One region of the Methylotuvimicrobium alcaliphilum 20Z genome, then DNA from elsewhere that is predicted to be linked to it. Evidence: riboswitches for the same ligand, from Rfam matches in the RefSeq annotation. Region 1 holds a riboswitch; the other holds the start of a gene.
The links. Region 1 has a riboswitch for cobalamin ahead of MEALZ_RS04580 (TonB-dependent receptor domain-containing protein). Riboswitches for the same ligand answer to the same signal wherever they lie in the genome.

Region 1 (8,399 bases):
GGGTTTATTTTATAATTCAACCACCTGCCTTTTTCCGGCATTTGCCATACGCCGCAAGGCTTACACCGTGTTGCTTGTGTTCATAATTAGCCGCCCGGTTTGTCATGTTCTCAAGCGATCGATTTTATAAATTGTCGCAAGACAAAGTAGAATTAGACATGCCAAGAACATATCCCGCCTAATTCAAGCAAAACTCCCCATGCCTTCATTTCACGATTTCCTACTGGCCGTCGGCTTTTATACCCGGCTGCCCTGCCCGGCTGGCCTCGATTATCGACGGCTTCCGAAGTCCTGCGTTTACCTGCCGCTGGTCGGTTGGTTGGTCGGCGGTATTTCGGCATCGGTGTTCTGGATCGCTTTGCAAATCTGGCCGCAAGACATTGCGGTCGTTATCGCCTTGATCGCCGGGATTCTGGTTACCGGGGCTTTTCATGAGGACGGTTTTGCCGATGTCTGCGACGGTTTCGGCGGCGGCTACGATAAACAGCGCATTCTGGACATCATGAAAGACTCGCAGATCGGCGCCTATGGCGCGCTCGGCTTGTTATTGCTGCTTCTGTTGAAATTCAGGCTTTTGACCGGTTTACCGGCGCATCTGCCGCCGCTGGCTTTACTGGCGGGACATAGTATCAGCCGTTGGTTTCCGTTGTATTTGATGTACCGCTACGACTACGCCCGCACGCAGCCTAGCAAGTCGTCCGGCGCGGTATTCAAGCCCGATGCGAAAACTTTACTCTTGGCAGGCATTCCGGCGTTGCTGCCTTTTGTATTGCTGCCCCCTTTAGCCCTGACCGCGCTGATACCGATGGCGCTGGTCACGCTAGTGCTCGGCCGCTATTTTCATCGTCATATCGGCGGCTATACCGGAGACTGCTTGGGGGCCGGCCAGCAAGTCGCCGAAGTCGTTTTTTATCTTTTCCTAAACGCTCTATGGACATTTATTTGATTCGCCATACCCAAACCGCAGCCGCTAAAGGCTTATGTTACGGGCGGTCTGACATTCCCCTGGCGGACAGCTTTGCCCGGGAGATGGAAGCCCTACGGCAAAAATTGCCTGAACTAGCCGAAGACTGCCGGTTTTATAGCAGCGCACTCAGCCGTTGCAAACGTTTGGCTGATTCCCTATCCGATGAGGTCGTCACCGACGAACGGATTTTGGAGCTGGATTTCGGCGATTGGGAAGGCGTGTTTTTCGATGAAATCGACGCAAAAGCCCTAAACCATTGGACACAAAATTTCGTCGACGTCCCGCCGCCGAACGGCGAAAGTTTTACCGATTTATGCCGCCGTGCCGGCAGTTTTTGGCAAGAGCTCATCAAGACCGAGCTTTCGCAAGCCGTCGTCGTGACTCATGCCGGCGTGATTCGCGCCCTTCTGACCCATATCTTGAAGCTGTCGCCCGCTGCCGCCTTTCAATTCCGCGTCGATCATGGCTCTTTGCATAAATTTCAATATAGCCATCAATACACCTATATTCACTATCTCAATCTATGAAACCTTTAGCAATCTTCGGCACCAGCTCGGACGCCGGCAAAACCACGATAGCGATGGCCTTGTGCCGGATTTTTGCAGACCAGGGACTCAGCGTTGCGCCGTTTAAGGCGCAAAACGTCTCGAATAATTCGGCGGTGACCCCGGACGGCCGCGAAATCTCCCGCGCGCAATGCCTGCAAGCCGAGGCCGCGCGGGTCGAACCGAATCATTTGTTCAATCCGGTGCTGCTGAAATCGCACGGCAACGGTTCGGTGCAAGTGATCGTCAACGGCTTGGTTGATCGAAATCAATCGATTGCGGACTATTACGATTCGATAGGCGACCTTAAATTACAGGTTGAACAAGCCTTTACGACGCTCCGGCAGTCTCATGACTTGGTCATCGCCGAAGGCGCCGGCTCTCCGGTCGAACTCAATCTACTGCATAAAGACTTATCGAACAGTTTTGTCGCCAATACCTTCGGCACCAAAAACATTCTGGTCGCCGACATCGAACGGGGCGGCGTCTTCGCGTCGATTTACGGCACGCTGGAATTGATGCATCCTGTCATGCGCAAAAATTTGATCGGCGTCGTTATCAATAAATTCCGGGGCGATCGGCGTTTTTTCGATGAAGGCGAAACCATCATCAAAGAGCGCTTCGGCGTGCCGGTGCTCGGCGTATTGCCGTTCGAGCCGCTCAATATCGACATGGAAGATTCGCAATCGCTCAATAATTACCGGCAACGCCTGAACGGCGTCAAGATTCGTATTGCCGCGATCGCCTACCCCGGCTTGAGCAATTATAACGATCTGGACGTATTGATGGCGGATGAAGAGCTGCATGTCGAATTGATTCAAGCCTACCGCCCCTTGAGCGGTTTCGACATGGTGCTGTTGCCGGGCAGTAAAACCGTGCTGCGCGATTTGAGATGGCTGAAGCAACAAGGCTTGTTCGACGAAATCGAGCGTTTCGACAAAGCGGTGTTCGGTATTTGCGGCGGTTACCAGATGCTGTGCCGAACGTTGCACGACCCTGACGCTATCGAACACGACCGGCCCGGCAGCGAATCCGGATTCGGTTTTATCGATGACGAGGTGTTTTACCGGCTACCCAAGATCGTCCGGCGCGGCAGCTATGACCTGTTCGACTATCCGGGTTTGAGCGGCTATGAAATTCATTGCGGGCGCATGACTCAATTCCCGCTTTTTTATCGGCAAGGCGCGGTCGCCGGCACGCATGTACACGGCATTTTCGACAACGACGTATTTCGAACCGCTTATTTCAAAGCCCTGACCCCCGATTATCGGGGTTATGCCTACGCCGTCTACCGAGATGCTCAAATTCAGGGTTTCGCCGACCGGGTCGCGGCCAATTTGGATTTATCGTTAATCCTACAAGCATTACAGGAACAGGCATGAAGACCTTATTCATCGGCGGCGTCAAAAGCGGTAAATCGCGTTTGGCGGAAGACTATGTTTTACAGCGATGCGGGAATGAAAAACCCTATTATCTGGCGACGACCGAATTTTTCGACGACGAAATGAAGACCCGAGTGGCCGTTCACCAACAGCGCCGGCAGGATTCGTTCGTCACGATCGAGGAACCGGTCAAGCTGCTCGCCGCACTACAAGGCTTAGACCGTCCGGTATTGGTCGAGTGCGTGTCGATGTGGCTGAACAACGCCTTGTATCATCAAATTCCCGAATCCGACATTCTGCAGGAATTAGACGCCGTGTTGCAGCTTCCCGTCGAATTGGTCTTGATTCATAACGAGGTAGGCCTCGGCGTCATTCCCGACAATCGCTTAGCCCGGCAATTCATCGATTTATCGGGCAAGGCCGCGCAATTGATGGGGCGGCATTGCGAGCGAGTCTTTTTTTGCAGCGCCGGGTTGAAATTGCAGATGAAATAAGGGCCTGGCTAGGAATAACTTCCCTAAATGGTTCCGCATGCCTCGCTCGGGGCGGGTTATGTAACCCGGCCCAAACGTTTTGATTTGCTTCGGCCACAGTCGAAACGGTTAGGGACGGAGTTGCAAACTCCGTCCCGCCCAAGTCCGCCCCAAAAATGCTTTTTTCGATTGAATCCTCTCTATTTTTCTTCCACTTGCATTCAGCCGGTAAATCCCTATAATGCCCTCCTTGCTTTCAGGTGCCCCGCCCTAGAATCGACCTGTCGATTCTAGGGCGGGGTTAAACGGGAAGCCGGTCAGGTCATCAAGCCAAAGCCGGCGCTGCCCCCGCAACGGTAGATAAGTAAAGAATCATCAATTTGCCACTGTGTGCAATGACATGGGAAGGCGATGATTCAGGCCTATGGCCACTTATAAGCCCGGAGACCGGCCCGATAGCGATTCGACACAGCGGAGGGCTGTTAACGAAACGGTCGAGCCATACTCTGCCTTTTCGCCGCGCGCCCTTGCGTTGTAATACTACAACCTTTCATGCGCGGGCGGCGCAGAGGACATCATGCGAACATTCTTTTTAAGCCCACTGTTATTCACCGGCTTCCATCTTCCGGCCTTGGCCGACTCGGCCCCGGACGAAACACCGTTACATTTACCCGAGATGTTGATCACGGCAACTCGGTCCGACAGCCCCAAAGAACATCTGGCAACCGCCAGCACCGTCTATACTCGCGAAGACATCGAACGACTTCAGGTCAACACCTTGCCGGAATTGCTCCGAGGTTCGACCGGACTCGATATCACACAACAAGGCGGATACGGAAAAAACTCCAGCGTCTTCATACGCGGCACCAATTCCGGCCATGTCTTGGTCTTGGTCGACGGCATCCGCTTCGGTTCTGTCACCTCCGGTACTTCGCCGTTCGAACTGCTGCCGATCGATCAAATCGAACGCGTCGAGATCATTCGCGGTCCGCAATCCAGTCTTTGGGGCGCCGAAGCCTTGGGCGGCGTCATTCAAATTTTTACCCGCAAAGGCGCACAAAAAGAAAAACCGACGATCACGATCGATGCCGGCGGCGGCTCGTTTAATACCGCGAAGGCTTCGGGCACGATCAGCGGGCGTTATCAAAATAGTTGGTATACCCTCGGCGCGTCGCATTTCAATTCGCAAGGCTTCGACGCACGGCAACCGACTACCGGTTTTTTCGGGGTGGATGAGCCCGATAAAGACGGTTTCTATAATACCGGCCTCAATGCACGCTTGGGCCATCGCTTCGATAACAATGCCGAGATGGAAGCCACCTACATGCGCTCGGAAGGTCGCAACGACTTCGACGGCACGCCGAATAGAATGGAATTCGTCAATCAGGTCATCGGCCTGAGCGGCGCCATCGATGTCATCGACAATTGGCGCTCGACCTTACGGTTAGGGCAAAGCCGAGACGACGCCGACAATTTCAGTCCGGACGGCACGTTTTTCAGCCGTTTCGACAGCACGCGCTGGAATGCCAGTTGGTTGAATGCGATCCAATTGTCGGACGATCATCAATTGACACTCGGGGCCGATTACCGTTTGGATGAAGCGGATAGCACCACCGACTATACCGAGCTATCGCGTTACGATGTCGGCGTGTTCGGCGAATGGCACGGACGATTCTTCGATAACCATCATCTCAACGGTTCGATTCGTTGGGATGAAAACGAAGCCTTCGGCGATTTCGTCACCGGCAGCATCGGCTGGCGTTCCAATTGGGATTACGGCATCAGTACATTCGCGAATTTCGGCAACGGCTTCAAGGCCCCATCCTTCAACCAACTCTATTGGCCCGGTTTCGGCAACCCCAACTTAATGGCCGAGGAGTCGAAATCGGTCGAGGTCGGACTCGCGGGTAATCATGACTGGCTACAGTGGGAGATTCGCGCTTATCATACCGACCTAGATAACCTAATCGTCTATGTCTTTGATCCGGCAACGTTTAACTTATCCGCCGAAAACATCGGTAAAGCTCAAATCAACGGGATCGAAGCCGAAATCGGCACACAAATTTTCGGTTGGAACGCCAAACTGGGCATGAATTTGCTCCGCCCGGTCGACCGGGAAACGAATAATCGTCTGCCACGCCGCACCGATAGAATGTTATCATTCGATCTATCGAGATCGTTCGGTCCCGTCGACGTCGGTGCTTTCCTATTAGCCGAGGGCTATCGCTACGACGATGCCGCTAATACGACCAAAGTCAGCGGTTATGCGACCGTCGATTTACGCTCGGCCTATCACATCAATAAAAACTGGACCATTAGCGCTCAATTGAATAATCTGCTGGATAAACAATACCAATTGGTCGATACCTACAACACGGCCGATCGCAACTTTTTCGTTTCGATTCGCTACAACATCTAAAAACTTAACCTTATCGGAGAAATGACGATGAATATCGCACAACGTTTACCTGTCCAAAACCTACCTATTCAGCCTGGCGCGATCGCACTGATGCTGTTGATGGCGGCAACGCGCTCGAGCCATATCGGCACGCCTTTTCAACTCCCCGACGCCTCTTTGGCGGTATTTTTTCTGGCCGGGCTTTGGTTCGGCGGCAACCGGTTTTTTGCCGTTTTATTGGCCGAAGCGGCATTGATCGATTTTGTCGTGATTCAATTCTTCGGCGTCAGCAGTTTTTGCGTTTCGCCGGCCTATGCCTTTTTGATTCCGACTTATGCCGCAGTCTGGTTCGGCGGCAAAATGTGCGCCCAATTCAAAGAGTCGAACCCTTCGGTGTTATTAAAACAATTCGCAATCCTACTCGCGGCAACGACGCTTGCGTTTCTGATTTCCGAATTCAGCTTCTATTTGTTGTCGGGCCGTCACGATGCATTGGACTGGTCTGAAAAACTGAGCAAAATGGCGAATTTCTACCCGGCTTATATCAAATCGACGTTAATCTATGCGACCGCGATTTTCGGCGTAGTTGCATTGCTGAAATCCTTGCCGATTTTCAGTGAAGATCATAAAGGGGCTTGACTCTATACCCTTTGCTAGCCGAATTTCGGCCTGGGGATCGCTCCCACATAATCCTAAATTCGGCAGTTTAACCATGAAGTTCATGAAGTCTTTTAAGGGCTTGCGGGATCCCCATGATGGGTTTCCGCTTCGCTCCTACCCATCCTACTGCGCAGTCCATTCCGCATGCCCCCCTCTTGCGTAGGATGGGTAGAGGCGGAAGCCAAAACCCATCGTTTCAACCCCGCCACCGCGGACCTCTCGCCGGACGGGGTTTATAAATTACGGCCGCAATATTTTCCTACCGTTTGCATTTTCCGCTTCGCTCCTACCTACCCTACTGCGCTCGCGAACCAACTACCGCGAAGTATATGTCATTCGGACAGCCGTTTAGAGCCTCTTGCCGACGCATCAAAAAACCCTATCTATCAAAGACATCACGATCTCGACCGCGATCAAATAAATAATGATCCACTCGAGAAACGACGAATGCTGATGTTTTTGTTCGTCGGCCAGCATTTCCAACAATTCGTGTATCGTTTCGAGTTTTTTCGACAATACTTCGGTGCGCGGCTGAATTTCGAGATAATTGGCCGCCATCGAATAAATGCTCTGGTACTCCGGATGCTCCCAGAAAAACTCGGGCGTATCGAGCAGATCGTAATTCAAAATAATATCGCTCTTGGTCAGAAACAATTGCCCCCGGATCATCGCGGTGGCTTTTCTGCCGAGTTGTATCTTCCCTTCCCTGGCCAAGGATTCGGGCAAATGACTGGTTTCGCGGATCGTATTGATCGCATGGCTTTCGAATGCGGCCAGTTTGATCGACTGAGCCATTGCATGGGACACTGCCAGGAGCACCATCTGATCGGCGTCGATCAATTCGATATGATCGCTTTGTATCCGGTATTTTTCGGAGTTCGTTTCGTAGCTGAAATTGTCTTCCTGCGGCTCGGCATCGGGCTTGATCGCGAAGTCTAGTAACAAATCATGAAGATTGCGCCGCTCGTCCAAACTCACGTTCCAATGCACGGCGACGCCGTAAGCGAATACGATCGAGCAGCCGCTTTTATAGTCGACGACCAAGGCATTTCTAAACGCCTTGACGCGTCCCGACATTAACATTTTCTCGCGCAATGCCGGAAAATCGAAGGATTGCGCAAGGCAAACCGTTAAGCAGTGTCTAATCGGACGATCGCTGGTCATAACTTTCCTCTAGTCCTCTAGTCCTCTAGTCATTCGCGCCGCGCGATGATTACGACGGCTCTGAGCTGGCTGCGCCCGAAGCGGGACATCGCCAAAAATTCGGCTTTCGGCACCGGCACATAAAAATTATCCGCTTCGCTGGCATGCTGCTCGGTATCGACATCGGGATCGTGCAGATAAATAAAGTGCGGATCGTGCGCGGTCACGACTACCCAATGCGGCGCTTTGTTGCGATTGATCCGGTAAGTGCTGATCAAAATCAACGGAATATGACCGGCATCCAGATGCCCGGTCAATGCTTCGAGCGTGATTTTATCGAAATGCATGCGCACGTCGGTTTGCTTGAGCTGGCGCAGAAAATCCTCTTGCACTAGACTGATGACTTCGCGTTTTTCCGGATTGCGCACGCTGTCGATAAACAACACGTCTTGTTGACTCAAATACACATCGACAGCGAACCCTCGCCGCCAAGCCGCCAGCGCCAAACCGTGAGGTCCGCATCCGCCGTGCCCGGAGGTCATAAAAATCGTCGTCGATTCGCGCCAAATTTGCAATTCATGCGCCTGCGACAATTCGATGTCCGGCTTGAGTCCGGCCATCGCCATCAACAGCCCCGAAGGGCCGCAACTGAAGTCGGTCGTTTGCCGATAGAACGGCACGGTCAGGCGGGTTTCCGGATGCGGATAGATAATTCGTTTCTCGAAGCACAGCGCCTCGCTGTGATCTTCATAATAATCTTCTTTAGTATCGAATTGCCGATAACCTTGTTTTCGGTACAACGCGATCGCTTGTTGATTATCGGGACGAACT
Region 2 (7,890 bases), 660 kb from region 1:
GCTCCAAAACACGCCCCGGCAAACCCTGAAGCTTTCTCTTGCGCGGACGCTCACAGAGGCTTTTTATGCAGTCATCGATAAATCGCTTATTTATTGGAAAACAAGCCGTAAGTCCTGCCTTGATCTCATTGGCGATCGTGCGCCATAAACGCCAATGGGTAATCGAACGATCACCGTCCATTGTGGTGGCCGCCCGGCCGAATCGGCGCTGCGCTATTTTTTGAGTCACTGCAGCAAACAGTAACTTGCCATGCAAATATAAATCCGCCAGCTTGCTGTCTTTTCGGGCGCGTAACCGGTCGATATCAAGCAAGCTCTTTAGCCGCTTTATGACCAGCTCCACTTGCCAGCGAACCCGATAGAGCTCAGCGATTGTTTTCGTGTCAAGCAGCGATTCGGGGAGCGAAGTAAAAATCAACACCCAGCCGCTCAGCATCAAGGTCTTTTGGCTCGCCGTGCGACCTTTATCACGCGCGCGTTGTTTCGCTTTGCGGCGTGCTTGCGCCGCCTGTTCCGGCGGTAACGGCATCGCATGCACCACGCCTTCAATACGTTTGTCTTGATGGCACAGATAAACGGGTATCGCACCCGGCTGACCATTCAAATCGCGTATGCGCTGTTCCCAATCGATTTTAACACCTTTCGGTTCGTTGCACCGTTCGTAAAGGGTCATGCTGTGTGGGTTGTAGCGCAGCACGACGTGGCCGCCGCGATCAATGACCGGGACTAAAGACTTCGGTTGGTTGTAGCCTCGATCAAGCAACGCGACATCACCTGCGGCTAACTGATAGTGATCTAAGCTCTCGCCGACTTTATCGGTCGTGACGTTGACCTCGCGAAGTGTCAAGCTCATCAAGTCGATCGCCACATGCAAGCGATACGTTGTTTCTTTCGCGCCGGGTTCTTGCACGGTCGAACCGTCAATCACAATGAAATTCAAGGAGCCATTGTTAATCTGTTTATCCAATCCGAACACACGCTTCAGTAACGACTTGATCCACGCCAAGCAGGCCGCCAGTCGCTTGGTCACCGCCGTGTCGCTCAAATAGCCTTGAAGCTTGGCAACTTCGCCGGCACAGCTGCGCAACGACAAGTCCTGTCCGCAATACAACAGGACTAACTGCAATAATTGCAACGGTGATCGGATTTTCCGTGCCCGTGCAAACGCCTGTAATTCATAGGCCTGCTCCTGGAAATCTGCTGGAAGCTCTTGCAAAAAGTCATCAAAAAGGGTATCTGTTAGCTGTGGCTGCTTCATAGGGATTTTCACTTTCGTCGGTAAAAATACTCTATGTTGTGGCCACATCTTGATTTTTCAACTGTGAATCAATGCCTTGCGTCTTAAGTTGGCGCTTATGCCGATAACCCTTCTCCGGTTTCAGCGGCTAACATGGCTAAATCGAATTCCTCGGCGGTATTGGGCAATTTACAAATTACGGCTTCGAAGCCAGCCCATTGCAGACTGATGCCGGCATTTCCGATTGCCAATGCGGCAGCCATTGGGTCGGAACCGTCTTGCAAAGCGAAGAAAATGCGGTAGAGTTCTAGCGTACCTTGCCCCTTCTCGCTTCGTAAATTTTCAATGATGCGCGTTTGCGGATAGTGCTGATGCTCCAATGCGCCAAGTACCACGGTATTGACGGCGCTTAGGTATTCGCTGAACCTTAAGCCGCCGCCCGGCTTGCTCCGCAACGCAACGGGATTTACGAAGTAACCCACCAGATCGGCAAATCGACTTAATGGGCGGCCAAACGTTGGCGACCCTACAATTAGATCGTTTTGAGAGCTGTATCGATACAACAGTATTTTGAATACGGTCAATAACAACGTATATAAGGTAACGTGTTGTTCAGCCGCCAAGTTTTTCAGCCGAATGAGCGTGTCAGCTGCTATCGACAGTCTTTCCATGCCGGCAGAACTTGCTTGCGTCGGTTCGGTGACGAAATAACCTGGCAGCTCCAGCCTGGGCAATTCGCCTGCCAGTTGCCGGCGCCAATAATCAAGGTCTTGTTCGGCGGCTTCGCTATTCAGGTAGTCCCGTTGCCAGGACACGAATTCGGCATAGTCGGCTTGCGACAGCGGTAAGTTGGCGGGGATGCCGTTAAGGTATCCCGCATATAAAGCCTGCAATTCGGCGAGTAGTACCCGTGAGGACCGAAAATCGACGATCAGGTGATGGGCGCAAAAAGCCAGGATATGATCGTCATCGCTGCAACTGAAAATTCCGCATCGCAGCAGCGGCCCGTGTTGCAGATCGAACGGTTTGTTGATAAGAACGTCTAGCGCCTTCATTTGCTGAACATAATCGCTACAAACAGTGCGTACCGGCGACGATTCCAATCGTTCCAGCGGGAAGCTAATAGGACGATTATCGGCACCTAGATCAAAGCCTCTGCATAATTGCGAATGACGCCGGTGCAATTCGGCCAGCGCGCGATCCAGCGCTGGGTAATCCAATTCCCCCCGTATTTGCAATGCGATCGGCATGTGATACAGCGTTGCTTCGTCACTTTCTATTTTTGCCCGTGTCCACAACGCCTGTTGGTTGTATGACATGGCGGTATTCGAACCCTGGCCGTCTTTATCGATAAGAGACGGTGTCTCTTGGCCGACAGTCTTGGCCAAATTCAATGCCGTTAGCGCACTGTCAAACAGGGTGGCGTTGCCGAGTAAGCCGGTAATCGGCATGTCCACCGCTAATAATTCGTCGATGAAATATTTCATTTCCACGGCTTTTAGCGAATCCAAACCCAGGCCGGTCAGGGTATGATTCGGTTCGATAGTGTCTTCGGCCGCGCCGGATAACTCGGCCGCTTTGATTGCAAGGTGTCCAGCCAACAGATCGATGGCATGAGTGCAATTCATCGACAACAAGGCCTGGCGTAATAAGCGCCTCTCGTGAGTGCCTTTATCCACATTCACCGGCGGCGGTGTCGTGTCGTTGGCTGCTTGCAGCGCGTCGACGGCGATGCATGCAAAACCCTGTTGCACATAAAGGTCCCTGCACGCACTGCGGCGCAGTTTGCCGCTACTGGTTTTTAATATGGCGCCGGGCTTGAGCAATACGATACGTTCGGCCTGAATACCGCATTCTTCTGTCAAGCGGGCGCGAATGGCGGCGAATTCGTGTTGATAATCGCCTTGCCTGATCCGGTTGCGCTTCAATTCGGCCAACACGATCACTTTTTCGGCTTCGTCTTCCGCAAGGGCAAACGCGACCGTGGATGCCGGGTTCAGCGCATCGGTAGCCGATTCGACGGCATATTCCAGGTCGTGCGGGTAATAATTACGGCCGCGGACGATGATCAAGTCTTTTAGCCGACCGGAAACGAATAATTCTCCATCGTTGATAAAGCCTAAATCGCCGGTACGTAACCAGCGTTTGCCGCCGGTATCGTTCACAAAGGTCTTTTGGCTGGTTTCCGGATTTTTCCAATAACCTTGGGCGATACTCGGGCCGCTAAGCCAAATCTCTCCGATTCTGCCATCCGCATAGATTTCATTGTTATCGGGATCGACAATACGTAAGTCTTGTCCGGCATGGCTATCGGCAGCTCCGCAACCGACGAATTGTTTGGCATTCGGATGATTGTCTGCAACCGGCCGAGCGGTCCGGTCTTCCAAGGCGGCTCGATCGAACGCAGCTATTGTCAGCGGAGATTGTTTCGTACCTCCCGTTGCCAATAACGTGGCTTCTGCCAGACCGTAACAGGGATAGAACGCGCAGCGTTGAAATCCGCAGTCTGCGAAGGTCCGGCTGAATCGCTCCAACGTTTTAGGATTGACCGGCTCTGCACCGTTAAATGCCAATTGCCAACTACCGAGGTCAATAGCCTCCAGTTCATCGCGGCTAATTTTTTGAGTGCATAAATCGTAGGCAAAGTTAGGACCGCCGCTGGTGTGCGCCCGGTAATCGCTAATCGCCTGCAGCCAGCGTAACGGTTTTTCCAAAAATGCCATCGGAGACATCAAAACGGCGCTGGCCCCGCAATACAGAGGCTGCATGACATTGCCGATCAGTCCCATATCATGATAAAGCGGTAACCAACCGACTACCGTCGACCGTTCGTCGTGGCCGAATCGGCGTTGGATCAATTGCTGATTGGCCATCAAGTTGCCGTGGCTGATCATGACACCCTTGGCGTTTCCGGTCGAGCCCGAGGTATATTGCAGAAAGGCTAGATCCTTTTCTTGCAATACCGAAGCTTGCCATAAGCCGGTATCGTGAGTTTCGAGGGTATCGGTTTGAACCCAGCGCCTATCTAACAAATTTTCCGTGGCGCCGGCAAATTGGCGAATGCTATTCGCCACTTGACCGGTAGTCAGAATGATTTTCGCCTTGCTGTCGTCAATGATGGCCTGCAACCTGGGCATATGCCGATTGTTGCTGGGCGGATAGGCTGGAACGGCAATAGTGCCGGAATACAAGCACGCATAAAACGCTACGATATAGTCCAGCCCGGGCGGATAGAGCAATACCGCTCGCTCGCCTCGTAGTTCCATTCGATGTAATTGAAAAGCCAATTGCCTAGCTTCTTGATTGAGTTCGCCGTAGGTTAGTGAACGAGGGGTTGGGCCGCCGAAATCCAGGAATGTATATGCGGTTCGGTGCGGATGGCATACCGCGCGGCGTTGTAATATGTCGGTTAAGGATATTGCCCCGTCGAGTAATGGGGCATCGATAACGGAACTGTCAAAATTAGGTCGATCGTTTAACACATACCCTCCGTACTCATAGAAGCTGATAACATGTATAAGCCGCGCGTATCGATTGGCGTTACCCGGTTGTCTCGGCAACACACTGGCGATCTTCAAATCCATACCGATCGAATCTTGTGCAGTCGTGCTTACAACTCTTTCAGCTACAGCGGCGTTTTTGTTTGTTCGGGGTGATTGGTTGCCGATGAGCGCCGAGTTGGATAAACACGGCAACTCACCAAGAAATTCGCATTTAATCAACTTAAGTCGAATTATATTGAAGACGATTCAGCGGAATATTTTCCTCATAGATGTTCTACGTAACAAAACTTTTGCCTTTAGCTCTCGACCGGTTCGGGTTAGCAGAATGACACATTCCATTGTAAGTATTCAGACCCCGTAGGCAAATTACCGCAATCCAGGCTTATTGTTGGCCTCCCCCTTTGAAAAGTGGGATTGAGGGGGATTTATTTATAAAATCTCCCCTAGCCCCTCTTTTTCAAAGAGGTGACTGAATACTTACATTCCATTTGCACGGTTTTGATGGGTAACCTATAATCCCCAGCTTGTTTTACGGTTCCCGCACTGCGCGGGTGAAACTGGAAGCCGGTTAAAGGCCGGCGCTGCCCCCGCAACGGTAGGTGATTTTTCACGAGCCCGGAGACAGGCCCTAAAACTTAGGCGATTGACAAGAATAAACATACCCAAATAACGCAGGATTTTTGTTCAGCTACAAAAACCGGAAAGGGGCGCATAGTTGCGCTATGTAACCCTTTCCGGTTTGCAGTAGATGGACAAAAAGACCAGTTAGTTGGGTATGTTTTTCGCCGGAAATCGCCTTGCAGAACAGTATTGCGGCGGGCGATCTGTCAAATCTTTTTTGGTTTGTCTTCCCCTCCGTTTTTCCGTCAATCAGACTTGGGAAGGACAATCACCATGAAAACACTCGCCGGCTCTTCCGTCGTTTACTCCGCTAAATTTCTCCCGGGCTTGAGCGCCATCGTATTGGGCTTGACCGTGATTCTAGGCCTCGGCTTCATGCAGGACGCCAACAACTACATTCATAATGCCGCACACGACGGACGCCATAGCGCCGCATTTCCCTGTCATTAAGCGTGGCCGATTTTCGTAAACTGGTGATCGCCGCATTGGCGGCCGGAATCCTGTCCGGCCTGCTGCTCAGCGTCTTACAGTATTATCTGACGCAACCTCTGATTTTAGCCGCGGAACAATTCGAAGCGCCCGCAACCGGCTCCGAACATGAATGGCAACCGGAAAACGGCTGGCAACGCTTCGCCTTCACGATACTGTTTAACGGACTGAGCGGCTTCGGCTTTGCCTTGCTCTTGAGTGCGGCGATGTATTGGCACGGCACAGGCGGCTATTGGCGCGGCTTATTGTGGGGCTCGGCCGGGTATTTGGTTTTTTTCGCCGCGCCTTCATTGGGCCTACCGCCGGAATTGCCCGGAACCGACAGCGCCGCTTTGCTCAGCCGGCAAGCCTGGTGGCTGTTCACCGCGGCATCGACCGCGGCCGGTTTATACGGACTCTTATTGAGCAAAAACCATGGCCTACAAATCGCCGGCAGCATGTTAGCGGCTGCCCCGCATTTGATCGGGGCCCCGCATCCGGAAATAGCGCAAGCCTTGGCGCCCGAAGCCTTACAACAACGCTTCGTAGTGATGTCCGCCTTTAGCAATGCCCTATTCTGGCTGAGCCTCGGCGCTTTAGCCGGATTCAGCATGACCAAACTCAAACTCTGATTATGAACACTAGCCCATCCGTCCGCCATTGTCCGGCCATGCTGATCAGCGCGCCCGCTTCCGGCCAAGGCAAGACGACCATTACCGCCGCGCTGGCAGCCTATTACCGAAGTCAAAACCGCAAGGTCAGCGTATTCAAAACCGGCCCGGATTTCATCGATCCGCAGATTCTGGCTCATGCCTCGGGACGGCCGGTCTATCAGCTGGATTTGTGGATGATGGGCGAGGCGCATTGCCGAGACTTGCTCTATCGCGCCGCCGCCGAGGCCGATGTCATCCTGATCGAAGGCGTAATGGGCCTCTACGACGGCGACAGTAGCAGCGCCGATCTGGCACAGGCGTTGTCGGTACCGGTCGCCGCCGTGATCGACGCGCAAGGCATGGCGCAAACCTTTGCCGCCGTCGCCTACGGTTTGGCTCATTACCGGCCGCACCTAAGGTTTTCCGGCGTTATCGCCAACAAGGTCGGCAGTCCAGGCCATGCCGGATTACTGCAAGAAGCGCTGCCCGAAGACATGCCCCTGCTGGCGGCCCTATCTAAAGACGCGGATATCGCTTTGCCGTCGCGGCATTTGGGTTTACTGCAAGCGGACGAGATCGGCGATTTGGACCGAAGACTGGCTCGAGCCGCCAAATTATTGACCGAATCCGCGCCATGCCGCTTGCCCGAACCGGTTGCCTTTGCTCCGGTTGCAACGACGCCGACGCCGCGCCTTCTTGCCGGCAAGCGCATCGGCATCGCCCGCGATTCGGCCTTTTCGTTCATCTACCAAGCCAACCTCGATTGCTTGCAGGCCATGGGCGCCGAGCTGTGTTTCTTCTCGCCGTTGACCGACACCGAATTGCCGGAGGTCGATAGCCTTTATCTTCCGGGCGGATATCCGGAACTGCATCTAATGGCCCTCGCCGATAATCGCGCGATGAAACAGGCCTTGCATGATCATCACCGCGCCGGTAAACCGATTTATGCCGAATGCGGCGGTTTTTTATACCTCTTGGAAACGCTGACCGACAAACAGGGACAATCGGCCGCGATGACGGGCCTGTTGCCGGGTCGCGCGACAATGCAGAACCGGCTGGTCAATCTGGGCATGCACAGTTTGCAGCTGGAGCACGGAGAAATACGCGGCCATAGTTTTCATCATTCGCTTCTGGAAACCGATAAGGAAGCCTCGACCGTATCGATTCCGCAACGCAACCGCAGCCAAGGCGAACAGTTTTTCCGCGTAGGATCGTTGCAAGCCTCTTATCTGCATACTTATTTTCCGTTCAACCCGCAACAAGCCGCAGGATTTTTTCAATGACCGGATTAGCAAAAGTCTGGTTTGTCGGCGCCGGCCCCGGCGATCCGGATTTGATCACTGTCAAGGGCCGCGATTTGATTGCCAAGGCCGACGCCATTCTGTTCGCCGGTTCCCTGGTACAACAA

Region 2: another riboswitch for cobalamin. It lies ahead of MEALZ_RS21705 (CbtB domain-containing protein); the one in region 1 lies ahead of MEALZ_RS04580 (TonB-dependent receptor domain-containing protein).

Annotation. Positions count from the first base shown of each region.
Region 1 is NC_016112.1:1,058,572-1,066,970, reverse strand. Features, by position in the region: gene cobS (adenosylcobinamide-GDP ribazoletransferase) at 200-946, shown strand; gene cobC (alpha-ribazole phosphatase) at 931-1,494, shown strand; gene MEALZ_RS04590 (cobyric acid synthase) at 1,491-2,894, shown strand; gene MEALZ_RS04585 (bifunctional adenosylcobinamide kinase/adenosylcobinamide-phosphate guanylyltransferase) at 2,891-3,388, shown strand; cobalamin riboswitch at 3,609-3,837, shown strand; gene MEALZ_RS04580 (TonB-dependent receptor domain-containing protein) at 3,945-5,786, shown strand; gene MEALZ_RS04575 (hypothetical protein) at 5,814-6,404, shown strand; gene MEALZ_RS04570 (RMD1 family protein) at 6,795-7,589, opposite strand; gene rimI (ribosomal protein S18-alanine N-acetyltransferase) at 7,619-8,399, opposite strand, start outside.
Region 2 is NC_016112.1:1,721,782-1,729,671, reverse strand. Features, by position in the region: gene MEALZ_RS07435 (transposase) at 1-1,258, opposite strand, end outside; gene MEALZ_RS07430 (condensation domain-containing protein) at 1,354-4,821, opposite strand; cobalamin riboswitch at 5,256-5,385, shown strand; gene MEALZ_RS21705 (CbtB domain-containing protein) at 5,635-5,811, shown strand; gene MEALZ_RS07425 (CbtA family protein) at 5,814-6,461, shown strand; gene MEALZ_RS07420 (cobyrinate a,c-diamide synthase) at 6,464-7,765, shown strand; gene cobM (precorrin-4 C(11)-methyltransferase) at 7,762-7,890, shown strand, end outside.